Regions from separate parts of the Azospirillum sp. TSH20 genome, predicted to be linked through region 3. Evidence: riboswitches for the same ligand, from Rfam matches in the RefSeq annotation. Region 3 holds a riboswitch; each other region holds the start of a gene.
The links. Region 3 has a riboswitch for thiamine pyrophosphate ahead of TSH20_RS15860 (ABC transporter ATP-binding protein). Riboswitches for the same ligand answer to the same signal wherever they lie in the genome.
Positions count from the first base shown of each region.

Region 1: linked by a shared signal. The riboswitch ahead of thiC (phosphomethylpyrimidine synthase ThiC) and the one ahead of TSH20_RS15860 (ABC transporter ATP-binding protein) in region 3 are both predicted to bind thiamine pyrophosphate.
Region 2: linked by a shared signal. The riboswitch ahead of thiO (glycine oxidase ThiO) and the one ahead of TSH20_RS15860 (ABC transporter ATP-binding protein) in region 3 are both predicted to bind thiamine pyrophosphate.

Region 1 is NZ_LGQU01000048.1:51,469-56,688, forward strand. It holds gene TSH20_RS13930 (cation:proton antiporter) at 1-1,251, shown strand, start outside; gene argB (acetylglutamate kinase) at 1,334-2,233, shown strand; gene TSH20_RS13940 (hypothetical protein) at 2,254-2,541, shown strand; gene TSH20_RS13945 (CorA family divalent cation transporter) at 2,597-3,583, shown strand; TPP riboswitch at 3,660-3,793, shown strand; gene thiC (phosphomethylpyrimidine synthase ThiC) at 3,913-5,220, shown strand, end outside.
Region 2 is NZ_LGQU01000150.1:8,075-13,294, forward strand. It holds gene TSH20_RS31775 (thiazole synthase) at 1-241, opposite strand, end outside; gene thiS (sulfur carrier protein ThiS) at 425-631, opposite strand; gene thiO (glycine oxidase ThiO) at 628-1,833, opposite strand; TPP riboswitch at 1,825-1,924, opposite strand; gene mgtE (magnesium transporter) at 2,011-3,453, opposite strand; gene TSH20_RS31795 (STAS domain-containing protein) at 3,835-4,137, shown strand; gene TSH20_RS31800 (phosphatase PAP2 family protein) at 4,294-5,007, shown strand; tRNA gene TSH20_RS31805 (tRNA-Leu) at 5,100-5,184, opposite strand.
Region 3 is NZ_LGQU01000054.1:6,029-11,248, forward strand. It holds gene TSH20_RS15845 (universal stress protein) at 1-630, opposite strand, end outside; gene TSH20_RS15850 (ABC transporter substrate-binding protein) at 753-1,694, opposite strand; gene TSH20_RS15855 (ABC transporter permease) at 1,742-2,509, opposite strand; gene TSH20_RS15860 (ABC transporter ATP-binding protein) at 2,506-3,237, opposite strand; TPP riboswitch at 3,273-3,379, opposite strand; gene TSH20_RS15865 (acetoin utilization protein AcuC) at 3,482-4,654, shown strand; gene TSH20_RS15870 (hypothetical protein) at 4,818-5,220, shown strand, end outside.

The DNA.
Region 1 (5,220 bases), on a different contig from region 3:
GCCCTGCTGCTGATCGCCGGGCCGTTTCTGCTGTGGCGGCTCGGCGGCGGGCGCCACATCGCCCCGATGGTGGTCATCCAGATCCTGTTCGGGGTGGCGCTGGGGCCGTCGCTGCTCGGCCGGCTGGCGCCGGATTTGTGGGGCGTTCTGTTCGCGCCGACGGCACTGGCGCCGCTGTCCGGTCTGGCCCTGATGGCCGTCGTTTTCTTTGCCTTCCTCACCGGCCTGCATCTCGATCCCGCCGAGTTCCGCGGGCGGGGAGGGGCCTTCGCCACCGTGGCGCTGTCCAGCATGCTGGTGCCGACCCTGTTGGGCGGCGCCTTGGGCTGGTGGCTGGCCGGCGCCTTTCCCGGCATGACCGGACCGCATGCGACTCCCGGCCTGTTCGCCGCCGGCTTCGGCATCTGCGTCGGCGTCACCGCTCTGCCGGTGCTGGGGGCCATCCTGCGCGAGATGGATTTGCTCGGCGACCGGGTCGGGCGTCTGGCGCTGGGCTATGCCGCGGTGAACGACGCGCTGCTTTGGCTGCTGATCACCGCGGTTCTGGCATGGTCCACGGCCGATGGCGGCGGCGATCCCTGGGCGGTCGCGAAAGTCGGGCTGCTTGGCTTCGCCTATGTCGGGGCGACGGTCCTGGTCGTGCGCCCGCTGCTGGACCGTCTGCTGGAGCGGGTGGCGCCGGATGGGCGGATGGGCGATACCGCGGTGGTGGTGACCTGTGCGGCGCTGCTGGCTTCGGCGGCGGTGACCGAACTGATCGGACTGCATTACATCCTGGGCGCCTTCATCGCAGGCAGCGCCATGCCGCGCCGCTATGCGGCCGCCATCCTCGACCGGCTGGAGCATTTCGCCACGCTGATCCTGCTGCCCTTCTTCTTCACGCTGACCGGGTTGAAGGTGAATTTGACGCTGGACGACCCGGCGCAATGGACGGTCTTTGCGCTCGCCAGCCTCGCCACGTTCGCCGGTAAGATGGCCGGCACCACGCTGCCCGCCCGCTGGACCGGCGAGTCCTGGCCGGACGCGCTCAGGCTCGGCACGCTGATGCCGTGCAAGGGGCTGATGGAGGTGATCGTGCTGACCGTTCTGTTGGAGGCCGGCGTACTGTCCGGTCCCTGTTTCTCTGCGATGGTGCTGATGGCGGTGGCGGTCACCGCGCTGACGCAGCCGATGACGCGGCTGGCCGGATTGTGGCGTCCGGCCGGCTGTACCGCGGCGGCGACCGCGGGAGGCAGGCGTGGGGGTATGTGACCGTTAAATTGCCCCCTAGGCAACCGGCCGGCCTTTCCGTTAAAGAGACCCGACACTCCATCCCGACAAAGGGCATCCTCCCGTGCAGACTCCCACCCGTGACGAGTGGCTCGCCAAGGCCCGTACCCTGTCCGAAGCGCTGCCCTACATGCGCCGTTATGCCGGGAGCACCTTCGTCATCAAGTACGGCGGCCACGCCATGGGCGACGCCGGTCTGGCGGAGCTGTTCGCGCGCGATATCGTGCTGCTGAAGCAGGTCGGCATCAACCCGGTGGTCGTCCACGGCGGTGGGCCGCAGATCGGCCAGATGCTGGAGCGGCTGAAGATCAAGTCCAGCTTCATCGACGGCCTGCGCGTCACCGACAAGGAGACGGTCGAGGTGGTCGAGATGGTGCTGGCCGGCTCCATCAACAAGCAGATCGTCGCCGCCATCAACAGCGCCGGCGGCCGCGCCGTCGGCCTGTCGGGCAAGGACAGCAACCTGATCACCGCCCGCCGGCTGGAGCGCGTGCAACGCGATCCCGACAGCAACATCGAACGGGTGCTGGACCTGGGATTCGTCGGTGAACCCTACAAGGTGAACCCGGAGATTCTGCAGGCCCTCGCCAAGTCGGACATCATCCCGGTGATCGCGCCGGTCGGCTTCGACGTGAACGGCGACACCTACAACATCAACGCCGACACGGCGGCCGGTGCGGTCGCGGCGGCGGTGAAGGCGGCGCGCTTCTTCCTGCTGACCGACGTCGCCGGCGTGCTCGACAAGGAAAAGAAGCTGATCGAGAAGATGTCGCTGGCGGATGCCCACAAGGCCATCGCCGACGGCACCGCCTCGGGCGGCATGATCCCGAAGATCGAGACCTGCATCGGCGCGGTGGAGCAGGGCGTCGACGCCGCTGTTATCCTGGATGGCCGCGTGCCGCATGCGCTGCTGCTCGAGATCTTCACCGAGGGCGGCGCCGGCACCCTGATCGGCAAGGCCTGACGCCGGAATAAGGGGGACTGATGTCCGACCTGCGCAAGGATTTGCTCCGCCAGATGAAGGCCATCCGCGAGAAGATGGACCCGAAGCTGGTGGAGCGCGCCAAGCTGGCGGCGTTGGGCAAGGTTCCCTACGACAGCGACGCGGCGAAGGAGGCGGTCGGCCATTTCCTGGACGCCAAGCGGGACGGCGGCGCCTTCCGGCGCAAGCTGGAACAGGCATTGAAGGCCGAGGGTGCGGCGCTGGACCTCGACAATGGGGAGAAGGTGCCGCCACCCGTTAAGCCGCGACGCGGCGGTCGGCTGACGTAAATTGCCCTCTCCCGGGGCGGGAGAGGGGCGGATTACCGACGCAAGGAGCACAGCCTTGCTGCATGTCTTCGTCAATGACGGCGGTCTGCTGCGTTGGGTCAGGGAGGCTGCCGCGGAGGAGGCGGCGCCATTGCCCGACTCCGCCGTGTGGCTCGACCTCATCAATCCGACGTCCGAAGAGTTGGCGCGGGCGGAGGCGCTGATCGGAACGGGCCTGCCCACCCGCGAGCAGATGGCGGAGATCGAGGAGTCGAGCCGTCTCCGCGTGACCGGCGGCGCCTTGACCATGACCGTCACCGCGCTGGTCTGGGCCGACACCGACGAGCCGCGCATCGCCACCGTCAGCTTTGTGCTGGCCGGGCGGCGGCTGGTGACCATCCACGACATCGATCCGCAGGCGCTGCTGGCCTTTCGCCGCCGCGCCACCCATGGCGAGATCTCGGCCGCCCGTGGCGAATTGGTTCTGGCGGCGCTGGTGGATGGGATGATCGACCGCACCTCCGTCGTGCTGCGGCGGACCGGGGTGGAGTTGGATGCGCTGAACCGCCGCTATTTCCGCGGGCGCAAGCTGCGCTCCCGCGGCGAGACGCTGGACGATGCCCAGACGCTGAAGCGCATCGGCCATGCCGGCCATCTGATCGGCAAGGCGCGGGTCAGTCTGGCCAGCCTTACCCGCATGACCGACTTTCTGGCGCGCGGCGACGGCTGGCATTCGGGCAAGGCGACGCGGCGCTGGGCCAAGACCACCCTGCAGGACCTGCGCGGGCTCGACCAGTATGCCCGTTTCCTGGCCGGCAAGGTCGCGCTGGCGCTGGATACAGCGTTGGGACAGATCAATGTCGAGCAGAACGAGATCGTCAAGATCGTGTCGGTGCTGACCGTCCTGCTCTATCCGCCGACCCTGGTCGCCAGCATCGGCGGCATGAACTTCACCGACATGCCCGGCAGCCATTCGCCCTTCGGCTATGCCAGCGCCTTGGGGCTGATGCTGCTGTCGGCCTTGCTGCCGATGGTCTATGTGCGGTCGAAGCGCTGGATGTAGCGCATTTCCACAATATGGCAGACGGATCGTCCGCGGCGCTTTCCTTTTGACAGGCGCGTCCGTCGTCGGCAGGATGGGCGCATTCCAGGGGGGTCCCGACAGGGGGCTGAGATACCAACGGCCGGACGGCGCCAAGCGTCGCCGGCAGCGTGGTGACCCTTCGAACCTGATCCGGGTCATACCGGCGAAGGGAGGGACCTCGTGACGGGCCGACCACGCCCCCGTCCGGCCGCATCGCCCCCGCTATGCCGGGGAACGGCCTGCACGAAGATACCGCACCTCCGTCCGCAGTCCCGGGTTTGTCCGCCCAACTCCGACGGAGAAACCCAATGCCTAAGGACTTCAACGAGAACGCCATCCGCATCTCGACCGGCCCGCTGCCGTCGTCGCGGAAAATACATGTGTCCGGCACGCGCTTTCCCGACCTGCGCGTCGCCCTGCGCGAGATCGCGCTGTCGGGCGGCGAGCCGCCCCTGACCGTTTATGACGCCTCCGGCCCTTACACCGACGAGTCGGTTGCCATCGACGTGCGGGCCGGGTTGGCCAAGCACCGCCGCGACTGGATCCTGGCGCGTGGCGACGTTGAGACCACCGACAGCGGCGTGCTGCGCGCCAAGGGCGGCGGGGCAGTGACCCAGATGGCCTACGCCCGCGCCGGCATCGTCACCGCGGAGATGGAATACATCGCCGTCCGCGAGAATCTGGGCCGCGCCGCAGCGCTGGAGGCCGCCAGTGGATCGGGGCGCGACGGCGAGGATTTTGGTGCCGAGATCCCTGACTTCATCACCCCGGAATTCGTCCGGGACGAGGTGGCGCGCGGGCGGGCGATCATCCCGTCCAACGTCAACCACCCCGAGTCGGAGCCGATGATCATCGGCCGCAACTTCCTGACCAAAATCAACGCCAACATCGGCAATTCCGCCGTGACCTCCTCGATCGAGGAGGAGGTTGAGAAGATGGTCTGGTCGATCCGCTGGGGCGCCGACACCGTGATGGACCTGTCCACCGGCGCCGACATCCACCAGACCCGTGAGTGGATCCTGCGCAACTCCCCGGTCCCCATCGGCACCGTGCCGATCTATCAGGCGCTGGAGAAGGTGAATGGCAAGGCCGAGAATCTGACCTGGGAGCTGTTCCGCGACACGCTGATCGAACAGGCGGAGCAGGGCGTCGATTACTTCACCATCCATGCCGGCCTGCGGCTGGCCCACATCCCGCTGACCGCGAAGCGGGTGACCGGCATCGTCTCGCGCGGCGGCTCGATCATCGCCAAATGGTGCCTGGCGCATCACCGCGAGAATTTCCTCTACGACCATTTCGCCGACATTGTCGAAATCTGCCGCGCCTATGACGTGGCGCTGTCGATGGGTGACGGCCTGCGGCCGGGCAGTCAGGCCGACGCCAACGATGCCGCCCAGTTCGCCGAGCTGGAAACCCTGGGCGAGCTGACCAAGATCGCCTGGGCGCGCGACGTGCAGGTGATGATCGAGGGGCCGGGCCATGTGCCGATGCACAAGATCAAGCACAATGTGGAGAAGCAACTGGCACTGTGCGGCGAGGCGCCCTTCTACACGCTCGGGCCGTTGGTGACCGACATCGCGCCGGGCTACGACCACATCACCAGCGCCATCGGTGCG
Region 2 (5,220 bases), on a different contig from region 3:
TGTTGGGCAGCAGCCCGACCGGGCCGGTCGGCCGCCCGGCAGTGGCACGGGCCAGCACGTCGACGAGGCTTTCCGAATAGCCGTCCAGGCTGATGCGCCGGATCGCCAGCGTGACCAGCTCGCTGCCGCTGGCCGCCAGCGCGTCGAGCATCACCTGCTGATTCGGATAGCCGGCGGTGCCTAGGAAGAGGCGCGACCCGAGGTTGCGCCCAGCAATGGTGAGGATGTCGGATTGGGACATGGGGAGTGCCTTTTAGAAGGCCCTCTCCCGCCCCGGGAGAGGGAGGGGACCCGCGCCGAAGGCGTGGGGAGGGTGAGGGGATGTCCGAACTTGGATTTTGATCCTTGCCCCACCCCTCACCCTTCCCAAGCTGCGCTTGGGCCCCTTCCCTCTCCCGGGGCGGGAGAGGGAGGTGTAGGAAGGTCAGCCGCCTTGGATCGGGCGGACGATTTCCAGGCTGTCGCCGGGCTGGAGCCGGGTTTCGGGCCAGCGGCGGCGGGGGACGACGGCGCCGTTCAGCGCGACGGCGACCCCCTGCGCACCCTCGGCGATGCCGCGACCAGCCAGAAGCTCGGCCAGCGACGCGGCGGAAAGCGGCTCTTCGCGGCCATTGATGCGGATGGCGCTCATGCCGCCGCTCCCGCCGCAACGAAGCGGTCGGCGGCGAAGGGGCGCAGCAGCGGGTCGGTCTCGCCGGTCAGCACCAGCCGGGCGATGCCGTCGGCGGTCACCGGAGTCAGCAGGATGCCGTTGCGGTGGTGGCCGGTGGCGTGGATCAGGCCGGGAATGCCGCTGTCGCCCAGGATCGGCGCATCGTCGCGGCTGCCGGGGCGGAACCCAACCCAGGCCTCCTCGATCGGCAGTTCGGCGATGCCGGGCAGCGCCCGCCATGCCCCCTCCAGCAGGGCGAACTGCCCGCCGGCGGTCAGACGGTCATCGAAGCCGCGCTCCTCCGTCGTCGCGCCGATCAGCAGCCGGCCGTCCAGCCGCGGGATCAGGTAGGTGCCGGGCGTCCACACCACATGGCGCAGCAGCGGCAGTCGCTGGTCCATCCGCAGGCAGACCATCTGCCCTTTCACCGGCCGCACCGGCGGCATGGCGGCGGGCGGCAGTCCCGGCACTCCGGCCGACCATGCCCCGGCAGCCAGAACCACCCGGTCGGCCCGGTGCAATGTTGCAGCAACCCGCACACCCACGGCGCGACCGCCCTCCACCGCCAGCGCCACCTCGCCGCACTGTTCGTGCAGGCGGGCACCGGCGGCCAGAGCGGCGCGGCGCAGGGCGGCCGCGACCTTGCGGTTGTCGACCTGATGGTCGCCGGCACAGAACAGGGCACCGGCGACGCCCGGTTGCAGGAAGGGTTCGCGCCGCCGCACCTCGGCCCCGCTCAGCCACTCCACCGGCAGGCCCAGGTCGCGCTGGAAACCGTGCAGGAAACGGACCTTGGCGGCATCGTCAGCGTTGAGCGCGATGACCATGGTGCCTTCGCTGCGCAGATCGACCGCCATGCCGCTCGCGGCTTCAAGATCGCGGGCGAAGTCCGGCCACAGCGCCTGCGAGGCGCGGGTCAGCGGCAGCAGCCCCTCCTCGCCCGGTTCGGTTTCGACGCAGGCGGCCAGCATGCCGCCGGCGGCATGGGTGGCGCCGCGCCCGGCCTCTCCCCGCTCGAACAGATCGACGCGGCAGCCGGCCGACGCCAGCCTCCAGGCGATGGCGAGACCGATGCAGCCGGCACCGATGATGGCGACGGATGGACCGGCAGCGGACGGACGGATTCCGGAGACGGAAGATGGATGTGCCGAAAATGGAGATGACTTTGGCGCATGGATCATGCGGCGGCTCCCTTCGCTGGAATTACCCAGACAGGTTCGATGGGTGTGTTCTCAGCCGCGCGACCACCGCACGGCACCCCAGGCCTATGGCTTGCCTTATGCCAATGTTTCGCTGGCCCCACAAGCGGAATCGGTTCTTCCCGCCGGCGAGGCCGCCGCCCCCATATCAAGAGCCCCCTACAACAAAAACACCGACGCCAGTCCCAGGAAGGCCAGGAAGCCGACGACGTCCGTCACCGTCGTCAGGAACACCGCGCTCGACACCGCCGGATCGACGCCGAGCTTCTCCAGCCCCAGCGGGATCAGCGCACCGCTCAGCCCCGCCACGACCAGATTGATGATCATGGCGAGCCCGATGACGATGCCGATCAGCGGGCCGTACCAGACCAGCGCGATCGCACCGACCATCACCGCGAAGATGCCGCCGTTGATCAACCCGACCAGCAGTTCCTTGCCCACCACGCGCAGCGCATTGGCCGACGACAGGTCGTGCGTCGCCAGCGCGCGGACGACGACGGTCAGCGTCTGGGTGCCGGCATTGCCGCCCATCGAGGCGACGATCGGCATCAGCACCGCCAGCGCCACGATCTGCTCGATGGTGCCCTCGAACAGCGAGATGACGCCGGACGCCAGGAAGGCGGTGGCGAGGTTGATGGTCAGCCAGCCGACACGGCTGCGGGCAATGTCGGCGATGCCGCTGAACACGCCGGTGTCGCCCGACCCGCTCAGCTTGCGCAGATCGTCCTCCGCCTCCTCGTCGATGATGCGGACGACGTCGTCGACGGTGATGACGCCGATCAGCCGGCCGGCGGCATCGACCACCGGCGCGGAGACCAGCGCATATTGGCGGAACAGGTTCGCCACCTCCGCCCGTTCCATGGTGGCGGGGATGGAGTCGACCTCGCCGGTCACCAGATCGGCGATGCGCACGGCACGGCGCTGGCGCAGCAGGCGCGACAGCGGCACCGCCCCCACCACCCGGTGCATCGGGTCGACGATGAAGATGTCGTAGAAATCCTCCGGCAGCGTGTCGGTCGCCGCACGCACGAAGTCGATGGTCTTGCCGACCGTCCAGAATTCCGGCACCGCGACCAGCTCTCGCTGCATCATGCGGCCGGCGCTGTCCTCGTCGTAGGTCAGGTTCTCCTGCACCAGGGCGCGTTCGGCGTCGGGCAGGTTCGCCAGGATCTGCGCGCGCGTCTCGGCGTCCAGATCCTCGATCAGTTCCACCGCGTCGTCGGTGTCGAGGTCGGCGACGGCGGCGGCCAGCTCCTGCGGCTCGAACCGTTCGATCAGCGCTTCGCGGAGATCGGGGTTCAGGTAGGACAGCACCTCGCCGTCCAGCGCGGCGGGAAGCAGGTCGATCAGGTCGGCGCGTTCGGCCGGCTCCGCCTGTTCGATCAGGTCGGCGATGTCGGCGGCATGCAGCCCGTCCAGCCGCGCCAGCACGGCCTCGCGTTCACGGGCGCGCAGCAGGCCGACGATCTCTTCCACGAACTCCGGCTCGACGCCGTAGGGACGTTCGTCGTCCGCCTCGGGACCCGCATGCGGGCGGGCTTGGGCGTGGGCGTGGGCAGCGCCGTCCGGCCGCAGATCCGGCGTGTGGGGATCGGTGTGCATGCCGGCACCCTCCCTTCGACGATGCATCCCCCGCATGCCTGAGCCGGGTGGCCGGCGGCATGGTAACGACGGGACGGCTCCGCGACATCGGACGGGGCCGATGGCGCTTGGGGCCGGCGTTCGGGGTTTGCGGGTTGTGGAAGCCTTCCGGCCGGTGCCGGGAGCCGTCCGTCAAGGGACGGGACCGGTGACGGCGGAAGCGCCCCCGACATAGAGGCGCCACCCCGGTTTGTCCAGCCCGGTTCGGCGGAAACCGGCAGGCACGGCGGCATTGGCCGCATTTGCCACCATATCCTTGCACCGCCGCGACCCTTCATGTTCCCATGCGTCTCGCGCCGCATCCACGGCGGCGCGGGATGGGGAGGGGGACCGAAAGCACCGATGGAGTATGCCTTCACCACCGTCGGCGGTCGCGACGGCATCCTGCTGTCCGGCCGCTGCACCTACGAGGACGGCACCCGCTTTCACGACATGTTGCGCGACTGGGACTTCGCGGCCAGCCCGGTGGTCCCGATCGATCTGCGCTTCGTCACCTTCATCGATTCCGCCGCCATCGGGATGATGTTCATCCTGGCGAACCGCTGCCGCGAGGCCGGTGGTCACATCGTCGCCAGCGGTGCCGCCCCGCACATCGTCCGCGCGCTGCGCCGCGCCACGCTGGACCGCTACATCGAGTTCCGCTGACCCGGCCACGCCTTCCGCACGGCCCAAAATCGGGGAGGGTGGCACCCCGAACCGCTCGCCCCGGTCCCGGACGGCGCCTTCCGATGCGCCGTTGACCCACCCTGTCATAAAATCGCAACACTGGCCGCTCCCGTACCCCCCACCTTTGGAGCGCCTGTGGAGTACCTGCATCGTCTCGACCAGTCGCTGCTGCTGTGGCTGAACCAGTTCGCGGGCCACAGCGCGGCGTTGGACATGGCGGTGCGCGGGATCGCCAACATCTATCTGATCAAGCTGGGGCTGTTCAGCGCCGCCCTGTGGTGGCTGTGGTTCCGCCGGGAGGAGACGGAGGCCGGGCGCCGGCTGGTGGTGGACGCCATCACCGCGGTGGTGCTGGCGGTGGCGGCGTCCATCCTGATCCAGGCGGTGATGCCGGCCCGGCCGCGCCCGCTGCACGATGTCGGCCTCTCCTTCGTCCCGCCGATCGGCCAGAGCCGCGACGCCCTGAAGAACTGGAGTTCCTTCCCCAGCGACAACGCCGCGCTGGGCTTCGCGCTGGCCGCCACCTTCCTCCGCGCTTCGCGCCTGTGGGGGTTGCTGGCCTGCCTATGGGCGGCGCTGGTGATCGCGCTGCCGCGGGTCTATCTGGGCCTGCATTATCCGGGCGACGTCACCGGCGGCGCCCTGATCGGCATGCTCAGCGCCTTTGCCGTCGCCCGGCTGCTGCCGATGGGCGGCATCCACCGTCTGGTCGCCTGGGTGGAGGAACGCTGGCGCCCCTGGTTCTACGGCGCCGCCTTCCTGGTGATCTACGAGATGATGGTACTGTTCGAGGATGTCCGCCGCGCCGCCGGGGGAGCGTCCAAGCTGCTGCACGCGCTGGCGGGGTGAGGCCCGGATACGAAAAAGCCCGCTCGGTCTTGCGACCTGCGGGCTTTTCGGTGTTCCCGTATCCCCGGGATGGTCCCATCTGCATGGGAGAGTGGTGCGGTCGAGAAGACTCGAACTTCCACGGGTTGCCCCACAGCGACCTCAACGCTGCGCGTCTACCAATTCCGCCACGACCGCATCAGGCTGGTAGTCCCCGACGCTCGCTCGCGCGCC
Region 3 (5,220 bases):
GCCGTGGCGGTGCAGCCAGTCGACCAGATCGGCGGCATCGTTGCTGTGCTGGCCCGGCGGCTCGACCGACAGGACGGTGACGGAATCCGCCGCTTCCAGGAAAGGCATGGCGGCGCGGACGGCGCGGGCCGATTCCGGGCTGTTCTTCCAGGCGACCAGCACATGGCGGCCGATCGGGGCCGCGGCCGGCTGCTTCGGCGGCAGAACCAGCACCGGGGTGGGGGTCTCCAGCGGCAGGCGGTCGGGAATGTGGTGCAGCGACACCCGTTCGCCGGCCCGCACCGCGGCCGACTGCGCCACCACGACCAGATCGGCGTAGGACGCCCGCTCCGCCAGCAGTTCGACGTGATCGCCCTCTTCGATCGTCCAGTCGAAGGACAGGCCGTCGAGCGCCTGACGCACCTCCCGCTCGATGCGTTCGGCATTCTCGTGGGCGATGGCGGTGGCCTCCGCCATGTAGCCATAGGAGGCGGCGCGGCCGGTGGCGCCCGCCGGCATCGACACCGGGGTGGCGATGTAGAGAGCCTGGATATGGGCGGAGAAGCGCTTGGCCAGGGCAGCGGCCACCGCCAGACGGCTGGCGTAGGCGTCGTCGTTGGCCATGTGCAGCAGGATGGTCTTGATCGGCATGCCCTCGCGTCTCCCAATCTTATGCTTTGGCCCGCCATCGGCTCGACAGTCGGCCGGCGGAGCGCTTTCCTGTCAGATAACGCTCCGCCGGGGCGAATGGCAATGTCTGCAAGCGGACGGTGCTACTTCACCACCACCGCATAGTGGTCGAGCGGCGCCACCGCCTTGATCAGGCCGCGCGCCTTCAGGAACTCGGCGAAGCGGGTGTAGCGCTCGGCATCCAGCGCCGCCGGGCTGTGGGAGAAGCGCGGCAGGGTGTCGGCCCAGGCGCGGCGGTTCAGCTCGTCGTTCAGCTCCGGCCGGCCCTTGACGAAGGCGGCCTGCGACTCCTCCGGATGGTTCAGAATGTAGAGCGTCGCCCGTTCCACCGCCGCCAGGAAGCGCTTGAAGCGCGGGTCGTTCGCCTTGTCCTTGTGGGCGACCAGGACCAGCTCGTCATAGGGAGGGACACCCTCCTCCTCCGGGTAGAAGGCGCGGCCGGGATGCTTCTCGATCTCCATCTGGTTCAGTTCGAAATTGCGGAAGGCGCCGATCACGGCATCGACCTGTCCCGACAGCAGCGACGGCGAGAGCGAGAAGTTGACGTTCACCAGCTCGACGTCCTTCAGGCTCAGCCCCTGCTTCTCCAGCATGGCGCCGAGCAGGGCGTCCTCGAAGCCGGCGATTGAGTAGCCGACCTTGCGGCCCTTCAGGTCCTTCAGCGTCTTCACCGGCCCGTCGCGCAGCACAACGACGGAGTTCAGCGGCGTCGACACCAGCGTGCCGATGCGGACCAGCGGCAGCCCCTCGTCCACCTGCAGGATCAGCTGCGGCTGGTAGGAGACGGCGATGTCGGTGCCGCCGGCGGCGACCAGCTTCGGCGGATCGTTGGGGTCGGCCGGGGCGGTCAGCGTCACATCGAGCCCGGCATCCTTGAAGAAGCCCTTCTCCTGCGCCACCACCAGCGGGGCATGGTCGGGATTGACGAACCAGTCCAGCATCACGGACAGCTTGTCCTGGGCCAGGGCCGGAAGCGAGGTCATCAGGCTGGCGACCATCAGGCCGGCGCCAATTAGGTGTTTCATCGGCAGGTGCTTCATCGGGTGTCTCTCCCCCTTCGAGGGTTGGCGGCTTAAGGGTTGGCGTCGTCGGCAGGTTGGGTATCGGGTTGCCAGGGCAGCGCGCGGCGGGCCAGCGCATCGACGGCGGCGTACAGCGTCACCGCGAACAGCCCCAGCACCAGCACGGCGGCGAACAGAAGGTCGATCTGCATGCGGGCGTTGGCGTGCAGCATGAGGTAGCCGAGGCCGGAGGACGACCCCACCCATTCGCCGATCACCGCGCCGATCGGCGCCACCGCGGCGGCGACACGCACGCCGGACCAGAAGGCGGGCAGGGCGGCCGGCAGGCGGATGCTCCACAGGATGGCGGCGGGGGAGGCTCCCATGGTGCGGGCAAGGTCGAGCCAGCCGGGATCGGTGCGCCGCAGCCCGTCGAACAGCGCGGTCGTCACCGGGAAATAGATGACCAGCACCGCCATGGCGATTTTGGAGGCCATGCCGTAGCCCAGCCACAGGACCAGCAGCGGCGCCAGGGCGAAGACCGGAATCGCCTGACTGACCAGCAGCAGCGGCATCAGCCAGCGCCGCGCGGTGCGGAAGCGCGCCAGCAGAAGGGCACTGACACCGCCCAGCGCCACGCCGGCCACCAGCCCGATCAGGATCTCCGACAGGGTGGTCAGGCCGTGGGTCAGCAACAGGGGCGCCTGCCTCTGCATCGCGTCGGCCACCGCCAGTGGGCTGGGCAGCAGGTAACGCGGCAGGCCGGTGGCCCAGACCAGCGCCTGCCAGCCGGCGACCAGCACCAGCAGGGTGACCAGGGCGCGCAGCAGCGCCTTCATTCCGCCAGCCTCCGCAGCAGCTCGGCCTGATGGGCCAGCAGGCCAGGATCGTCGACACGGCGCGGCACCGGGCCCGACGGCTCCAGCGCCGGCCCCATCACGGCGGGACGGCCGGTCATCACATGCAGGCGGTCGCCGATGCGCAGCGCCTCCAGCGGGTCGTGGGTGACCATCAGGACGGTGCGGCCGGCCAATGTCTCCGCCGCCGTCTCCTGCAGCCGCAGCCGGGTGATGGCGTCAAGCGCGGAGAAGGGCTCGTCCATCAGGACCAGTGGCTTGTCCTCCATCAGCGTGCGGGCCAGCGCCACCCGCTGCCGTTGCCCGCCGGACAGGGCGGCGGGGCGGTCGCGTTCCCGCCCCGCCAGACCGACGCGGTCCAGCAATACGCGGGCCTGCTCCACCCGCGCCGGGCCGGGCCGGCGATGGCGCAGCCGGTCGCCGAGCAGGACATTGTCGAGGACGGTCAGCCAGGGCAGCAGAAGGTCCTGCTGCGCCATGTAGGCGATGCGGCCGGCCAGCGGCTCTCCATCGCCGGTAACGACTTGCGTCGGCGGTTCCGGTTCGGCGAGCCCGGCAAGAATGCGCAGCAGGGTGGTCTTGCCGACGCCGCTCGGTCCCAGCAGGCAGGTGGTCCGGCCGGCCGGCAGCTCCAGCGTCAGGTCGGAGAACAGCAGCGTGCCGCCATAGGTCAGCCGGGCGCGCGAGATCGTCACCGAAAGCGGCGTCATCGCAAGCATGTCGTTCTGGCGGAAAAGGAGTGGGTGCGGTCCCGCATCACTGATCCCTACGCCGGCATGAACCGGATCAGGTTCCAGGGGTCGTCCCGCAACAGGACCTCTCAGCCGCCCATCGGCTCCCCCCAGTGAAGGCGGCGACTATAGGCGCGGACGATCCGCGACCGCAAGCATTGCCGGATCGGAGTTCCGGCCCGTGGAAGCCGGTAGGTGGATGCCGGCCAGTGGAAGCGGGCGCTTGACCGGAGCGTGGCCGCGCCTAGTTTCTGGCGGGCATCATGGAGTGCCAGCCCTGACCACGCCCTTTCGCACCCCGCTGTTCATCGGCGGCGAGATCTATCGCGGCTCGACCTATGGGCCGAAACATCCGCTGGCGATCCCGCGCGTCTCGACCGCCATCGACCTCAGCCGCGCCATGGGCTGGCTGCCGGACGAGGTCTATCTCGACACCCATGTGGCGAGCGAACGGGAACTGGCACGCTTCCATACCGCCGATTACATCGCGGCGCTGAAGCGGGCGGAAGCGGAACAGCGGGTGGATGAAGCCACCGCCGCCCGCCACAATCTCGGCAAGCTGGAGAACCCGATCTTCGCCGAGATGTACCGGCGGCCCGCCCACAGCAGCGGATCGGCGCTGCAGGCAGCCCGGATCCTGGGCGACCGGCCGGCCGGTCTGGTGTATGCGCCGGCGGCGGGGACCCACCATGCGCGGCGCGACCGGGCCAGCGGCTTCTGCTATTTCAACGCGCCGGTGCTGGGCATCCTGGAACTGCTGGACCATGGGCTGGAGAGGGTGCTCTACGTCGATCTGGACGCCCACCATGGCGATGGGGTGGAGGAGGCCTTCGTCGACGACGATCGGGTTCTGACGATCTCCATCCACGAGGATGGTCGCTGGCCCTACACCGGCAAGGCGGAGGATCGCGCTGGCGGCATGGCCCGCAACCTGCCGGTGCCGCCGGGCTTCAACGACAGCGAGATGGAGCATGTGATGGAGGCGGCGGTGCTGCCGCTGGCCCGTGCCTTCCGTCCGCAGGCAATGGTGATCCAGACCGGCGCCGACGCGCTGGCCGAAGACCCGCTGAGCCGGCTGGAGCTGTCCAACCGCGCGCTGTGGGATGCGGTGGCGGCCCTGCTGCCGCTGGCGCCGCGGGTGCTGGTGGTGGGCGGCGGCGGCTATAACCCCTGGTCGGTCGGGCGCTGCTGGGCAGGGATCTGGGCGGTGATGAACGGCATCGACCCCGCGATCAAGCCGACGGCGGAGGCGGAGGCGGTGTTGCGCGCCCTGACCTGGAGCCGCGCCGCCGGCCGCAATCCGCCGGAACACTGGTTCACCACGCTGGGCGACGAACGCCGGCCGGGCCCGGTGCGCGACACGGTGAAACGGGTGGCGGAGATGGCGCTGTCCTGAACCGCAGCAAATCGTTTCATTTGGGTCGAATTTCGAACCAAGCCGTGACGATTCGTTGACGGACCTGGATTGTTCGGTGATCCTCATTCCACTGCGCCGGTGCAGCTTCCGCGTCGGATGATCCGGCCTTGGGCCGGGCTTTGGTAGGAGAACGGGCGGGCGGATGTCGAACACGACCCTGTTCCTGATCGCCATCGTCATCATCATGCTGGCCGCTGTCCCGGTCGCCATGATGCTGAAGGATTTCCTGCCGAACATCATGGAAAAGAGCAGCGGTCTGGAGCAGATCGAGAACCGCGTCTATGTGCTGCATGCGGAATCGCAGGAGCTTCAGAACCGGGTCAACCAGCTGGTTCAGCGCCGCAACAGCCAGTCATCCGACCGCAACCGGCTGGAAAGCGACATCCGCAAGGCGGAAAAGCAGATCCGCGAGCTGGCCGAGCAGCCGCCGATGTTCGTGCATGAGGTCGGTGACCCGCAGGCCGGCCTGATGAAGTTCGTCGCCACCGTCACCCAGGAAAAGGCGTCGGCCGCCGCAAGGGCCGCCGGCGACCGCGGGCCCGTGA